2 linked regions of the Ramlibacter pinisoli genome follow. The protein of the gene in region 2 interacts with the protein of the main gene of each other region in a pairwise test. Links are inferred from orthologs where the notes say so. Each region holds a gene or a part of one and is shown on either strand. Other genes may lie near its edges. The genes, in order: grxD and GON04_RS23865.

Region 1 (3,114 bases), 160 kb from region 2 along the record:
CATCGACACCTTCCGCGCCAGCGGGGCGGGCGGCCAGCACATCAACAAGACCGACTCGGCGGTGCGCGTCACCCACATCCCGACCGGCATCGTCGCCGAGTGCCAGGACGACCGCAGCCAGCACCGCAACAAGGCCAAGGCGCTGCAGGTGCTGGCCGCGCGCATCCAGGACAAGGAGCGCACCGAGCGGGCCGCCAAGGAAGCCGCCACGCGCAAGGGCCTGATCGGCAGCGGCGACCGCAGCGACCGCATCCGGACCTACAACTTTCCCCAGGGCCGGGTGACCGACCACCGCATCAACCTCACGCTGTACAAGCTGTCGTTCGTGATGGAAGGCGACCTCGACGAGCTCATCGACGGACTGCTGCTGGCCCGCAAGGCCGAGCAGCTGGAAGACCTGGAGCTGGGGCTGGGCGCCCCGGCGGCATGACTGTCGCCCAGGCCCTCGCGTGGGCGATGGGCGCCGGCGTGGCCCGGCTGGATGCCCAGTTGCTGCTGCTGCAGGCCCTCGGCCGGCCGCAGGGCGACCGGGCCTGGCTCATCACCCACGATGCCGACGCCCTGGAGCCGACGACGCACGCCGCATTCGAAGCCGCCTGCGGCCGTCGCCTGGCTGGCGAGCCGCTGGCCTACCTGGTGGGGCAGAAGGAGTTCTTCGGCCTGCCCCTGCAGGTCGACCATCGGGTGCTGGTTCCCCGTCCCGACACCGAAACCATCGTCGAGTGGGCGCTCGAGGCCCTGGCGGGCCGGCAGGCCCCGCCGGTCATCGACCTGGGCACGGGCAGCGGCGCGATCGCCCTGGCCATCCAGTCGCGCCGCCCCGACGCCCACGTCACCGCGGTCGATCGCAGCGCCGACGCGCTGGCAGTGGCCGCCGCCAACGCCCAGCGGCTGCAGTTGCCCGTCCGGTTCGTCCAGGCCGACTGGTTGCAGGGCGCGGGCCGCTACGACCTGGTGGTGAGCAACCCGCCCTACGTCGCGCAGGGCGATCCGCACCTTCCCGCCCTGGCCCATGAACCGGTCAGCGCCCTGGTGGCCGGCACCGACGGCTTGTCGGACCTGCGCCGCATCGCGGCGGATGCCCCGGGGCACCTGCAGCCGGGCGGCTGGCTGCTGCTGGAGCATGGTTGGGACCAGGCGGCAGCGGTGCGGCAACTGCTGGCCGACGCCGGCTTTACCGACATCGGATCCCGGCGCGACCTTGCGGGTGTCGAGCGCTGCTCGGGCGGCCGCTGGCTTGAACGGGGATAATCGGGTCTCATGTGCGCGGACGGCGCACCGCAAGGAGAATTCGAGATGAGCGACGTTCAGCAACGCATCGACCAGCTGGTCAAGAGCAACGACGTCCTGCTGTTCATGAAGGGCAGCGCCAGTTTCCCCATGTGCGGCTTTTCCGGCCGCGCGATCCAGATCCTGAAGGCTTGCGGCGTCGACCCGCGCGCGGTGGCCACGGTCAACGTGCTCGAGGACGACGAGATCCGGCAGGCCATCAAGGACTACAGCAACTGGCCGACCATTCCGCAGCTGTACGTGCGCGGCGAGTTCATCGGCGGCTCGGACATCATGATGGAGATGTACCAGAGCGGCGAACTGCAGCAGGTCCTGGGTTCCACGGCCGGCACGCAGGGCTGACCTGCGTCAGCAGTCGCGCGCCGCGGCTGCCAACCTCACCGGTATTCGACTGACAGCGGCTCGCGGCAGCGGGCCGCTTCCGTTGCGCTCTGGCACGGCATATGCTGCAATCAACACAGCAGTCGATGAAGGAGTTGCAGGCATGGACAGCCGCAGTCTGGTACCCCACCCATCCTCTTCGTTCCAGCTTCCCATCGCCAACCTGCGGAGCGTCTTCCGTCCGCACGATGTCGAGCGCAAGCTGGCCAAGCTGCCCAACAAGGACCACGAGAACCTGCGCTCCACCTACGAGCGCATGCTCGAGCGCGGCCCCGAGCGCTTCCAGGTCAAGCCCAGCGGCGTGCCGAACATGGCTGCCCTGTACCACGAACTGCCCAACTTCACCGATGCGCTCGACGACGTGAAGCGCCATGTCGCGCTGTCACAGGACTGCCGCGACGGCCTCGAGGTGACACCGATGCTGCTGCTCGGGCCCCCGGGCATCGGCAAGACGCATTTCGCGCGCAAGCTGGCCGAACTGCTGGGTACCGGCATGAACCTGGTTCCCATGAGCTCCATGACGGCGGGCTGGCTGCTGTCCGGCGCGTCCTCGCAATGGAAAGGTGCCAAGCCGGGCAAGGTGTTCGAGGCCATCGTCGATGGCCAGTACGCCAATCCGGTGCTGGTGGTCGACGAGATCGACAAGGCCGCCGCCGACGCGCAGTACGACCCGCTCGGTGCGCTCTACGGCTTGCTCGAGCACGACACGGCCGTGTCGTTCGTGGACGAGTTCGCCGAGGTGGCCATCGATGCCAGCCAGGTGATCTGGATCATGACCGCCAACGACGAGCGCTGCATCCCCGAGCCCATCCTGAACCGCATGAACGTGTTCGAGATCGAGCCGCCCTCGCCGGAGGCCGCGCGGCAGATCGCCCGCAACCTCTACTGCTCGATCCGCAACGAGCACGGCTGGGGCGAGCGCTTCGATCCGGAACCGGCCCAAGAGCTGCTCGACCAGCTCGCCGAACTGGCCCCGCGCGAGATGCGGCGCGCCCTCATGACCGGATTCGGCAATGCGCGCCTCGACCAGCGGGGCCAGATCACCGCGGACGACTTGCCCAAGGCCGGCTCCGCCAAGGGCCGCATGGGCTTCATCCAGTAGCGGTCAGGTCGAGGCGCTGCGGGCGGGCGGCGCTGCCTGCGGCGGCCCGGGGTCGACCCACTGCCAGTTACGGCTGGCCGACAGCACTGCATTGGGGTACGGGGCCTGGCCGCGGCTGCCGTTGTAGCGGCCGAGCGCCATGAAGAGGTCACCGCGCTCGCGCTCCAGGTAGTGGCGCAGGATGACGCAACCGAAGCGCAGATTGGTCTGCATGTGAAACAGCTTGCTGGCGTCGCCATCGCCGATCAGGCGGCTCCAGAACGGCATCACCTGCATGTAGCCGCGCGCTCCGACCGCGCTGACGGCGTGCTTGCGAAAGCCGCTTTCCACCTGCACCAGGC
Region 2 (2,992 bases):
GTTCATCGCCCGCCTCCACCGCGAAGGCCACACCGTGCTGCTGACGACCCATTACCTGGAGGAAGCCGAGGCCCTGTGCCATCGCATCGCGATGCTCAAGACCGGCCGCGTGGTGGCGCTCGAGCGCACCAGTGACCTGCTCAAGGCGGCCTCCAGCAACGTGCTGCGCTTCAAGCTCGACCAGCAGCTGCCGGCCGAATTCGCCGCCAAGGCGCGCGTCACCGGCCGCATCGTGCAGCTGCCCGCGCACGACGCGCACGAGATCGAGAACTACCTGGCGGCGATCCGCCAGGCCGGCCTGCGGGTCGAGGACGTCGAGATCCGCAAGCCGGACCTGGAGGACGTGTTCCTGGACGTCATGTCGGCCGAGTACCAGCAACGGGTGGCCGCATGAGCGCCGTGCCCGACGACGTCGCCGCGCCGGTGCGCGGCCCGCTGGCCGTGGCGGCCCTGAGCGGCTGGCGCACGCTGCTGTACAAGGAGATCCTGCGGTTCTGGAAGGTGAGCTTCCAGACGGTGGCGGCCCCGGTCCTCACCGCCATGCTGTACCTGCTGATCTTCGGCCACGTGCTGGAAGGCCAGGTCAAGGTCTACGGCACCATCCCGTACACCGCCTTCCTCGTGCCCGGCCTGGTGATGATGAGCGTGCTGCAGAACGCGTTCGCCAACAGCTCCTCGTCGCTGATCCAGAGCAAGATCATGGGCAACCTGGTGTTCGTGCTGCTGACGCCGCTGTCGCACTGGAGCTGGTTCATCGCCTATGTCGGCTCGTCGGTCGCGCGCGGGCTGGCGGTCGGCCTGGGGGTCCTGGTCGTGACGTCGCTGTTCGCCGTGCCCGGCTTCGTGGCGCCGGTGTGGATCGTGGTGTTCGCGCTGCTGGGCGCCGCCATGCTGGGCGCGCTGGGCCTGATCGCGGGCCTGTGGGCCGAGAAGTTCGACCAGATGGCCGCGTTCCAGAACTTCGTGATCATGCCCATGACCTTCCTGTCGGGCGTGTTCTATTCCATCCATTCGCTGCCGGCGTTCTGGCAGGGCGTGAGCCACCTCAATCCCTTCTTCTACATGATCGACGGCTTCCGCTACGGCTTCTTCGGCGTGAGCGACGTCTCACCCTGGACCAGCCTGGCCGTCGTCGGCGGCGCGATGCTGGTCGTCAGCGCCATCGCCGTGCACCTGCTGCGCATCGGCTACAAGATCCGCGGGTAAGGCCCCATCCATGACTGCCGAGGAACTGCGCTCCATCATCGCCGCCGGCCTGGCCTGTGACCATCTCGTGGTCGAGGGCGACGGCCGCCACTGGTCGGCCGTCATCGTCTCGCCCGAGTTCGAGGGCAGGCGGTCGATCCAGCGCCACCAGCGGGTCTACGCCACCCTGGGTGCGAGAATGCAGACCGACGAGGTGCATGCCTTGTCGATGAAGACGTTCACGCCGGCCGAGTGGGCCGCGCAACACCACCAATCCTGAGATGGACAAGCTACTGATTCGCGGGGGCCGCCAGCTCCACGGCGAGGTTCGCATTTCGGGCGCCAAGAACGCGGCGCTGCCCGAGCTGTGCGCCGCCCTGCTGACCGACGAGCCGGTGACGCTGGAGAACGTTCCGCGCCTGCAGGACGTCGCCACCATGCTCAAGCTGGTGCGCAACATGGGCGTGGTGGCCGAACGGGGCCACGATGGGAGCGTCCGGCTCGACGCCGGCAAGCTCAGTTCGCCCGAAGCCCCTTACGAGCTGGTGAAGACCATGCGCGCCTCGGTGCTGGCGCTGGGGCCCCTGCTGGCCCGCTTCGGCGAAGCCACCGTGTCGCTGCCCGGGGGCTGCGCCATCGGCTCGCGCCCGGTCGACCAGCACATCAAGGGCCTGCAGCAGATGGGCGCCGAAATCGTGGTGGAGCATGGCTACATCATCGCCAAGCTGCCCAAGGGGCGCGATCGGCTGCGCGGCGCCAGCATCACCACCGACATGGTGACGGTGACCGGTACCGAGAACCTGCTGATGGCGGCGACGCTGGCAGACGGCGAGACCGTGTTGGAGAACGCCGCCCAGGAGCCGGAGATCACCGACCTGGCCGAGATGCTGGTGCGCATGGGCGCCCGCATCGAGGGCCAGGGCAGCAGCCGCATCCGCGTCCAGGGTGTGGCACGGCTGCATGGCTGCACGCACCGGGTGGTGGCCGACCGCATCGAGGCCGGCACCTTTCTGTGTGCGGTGGCCGCGGCCGGCGGTGACGTGGTGCTGCGGCACGCGCGCCCCGACCACCTGGAAGTGGTCCTGGAGAAGCTGCGCCAGGCCGGCGCCAGCGTGACCGCCGTCGATGACGGCATCCGCATCCACTCGGCCGGGCGCCTGAAGGCGCAGAGCTTCCGCACCACCGAATACCCGGGCTTTCCCACCGACATGCAGGCCCAGTTCATGGCCCTGAACGCCATCGCCGAGGGCCACTCGCAGGTCACCGAGACCATCTTCGAGAACCGCTTCATGCACGTCAACGAACTGGTGCGCCTGGGCGCGAAGATCCAGGTTGACGGCAAGCTGGCGGTGGTCGAGGGCGTCGAGGCGCTGTCCGGCGCGGCCGTGATGGCCACCGACCTGCGCGCCTCGGCCAGCCTGGTCATCGCCGGCCTGGTGGCTGCGGGCGAGACGGTGGTCGACCGCATCTACCACCTGGACCGGGGCTACGACCAGATGGAAACCAAGCTGCGTGGCATCGGCGCCGAGATCGAGAGAATCGGGGCATGAGCCAGATGATCACGCTGGCCCTGTCCAAGGGCCGCATCTTCGACGAGACGCTGCCGCTGCTGCGCGAAGCGGGCATCGAGGTGTCCGAGGACCCGGAGAAATCGCGCAAGCTGATCCTGGCCACCAACGATCCCGGCGTGCGCGTGGTGCTGGTGCGCGCCACCGACGTGCCCACCTACGTGCAGTACGGCGGTGCCGACCTGGGCGTCACCGGCCTGGACACCCTGATCGAGCACGGCAACCAGGGCCTGTACCAG

The links.
Region 1: the proteins of GON04_RS23865 (region 2) and grxD interact in binary tests that used the Escherichia coli proteins (3 or more experiments, as listed by UniProt). The link is inferred for Ramlibacter pinisoli from one-to-one orthologs.

Annotation. Positions count from the first base shown.
Region 1 is NZ_WSEL01000009.1:1,817,284-1,820,397, forward strand. The notes cover bases 166-2,964. They hold grxD (Grx4 family monothiol glutaredoxin), read left to right. Parts: upstream 166-1,296; coding sequence 1,297-1,632; downstream 1,633-2,964. Other genes in these bases: prfA (peptide chain release factor 1), read left to right, coding at 166-430; prmC (peptide chain release factor N(5)-glutamine methyltransferase), read left to right, coding at 427-1,251; GON04_RS23085 (AAA family ATPase), read left to right, coding at 1,775-2,773; GON04_RS23090 (lytic transglycosylase domain-containing protein), read right to left, coding at 2,777-2,964. Outside these bases: more of prfA, read left to right, coding at 1-165; more of GON04_RS23090, read right to left, coding at 2,965-3,114. UniProt on the Escherichia coli protein: Monothiol glutaredoxin involved in the biogenesis of iron-sulfur clusters.
Region 2 is NZ_WSEL01000009.1:1,976,844-1,979,835, reverse strand. Bases 164-2,840 are described here. They hold GON04_RS23865 (BolA family protein), read left to right. Parts: upstream 164-1,216; coding sequence 1,217-1,465; downstream 1,466-2,840. Other genes in these bases: hisG (ATP phosphoribosyltransferase), read left to right, coding at 2,741-2,840; murA (UDP-N-acetylglucosamine 1-carboxyvinyltransferase), read left to right, coding at 1,467-2,735; GON04_RS23870 (ABC transporter permease), read left to right, coding at 451-1,206; GON04_RS23875 (ABC transporter ATP-binding protein), read left to right, coding at 164-394. In the rest of the region: more of GON04_RS23875, read left to right, coding at 1-163; more of hisG, read left to right, coding at 2,841-2,992. UniProt on the Escherichia coli protein: Involved in cell resistance against acid stress.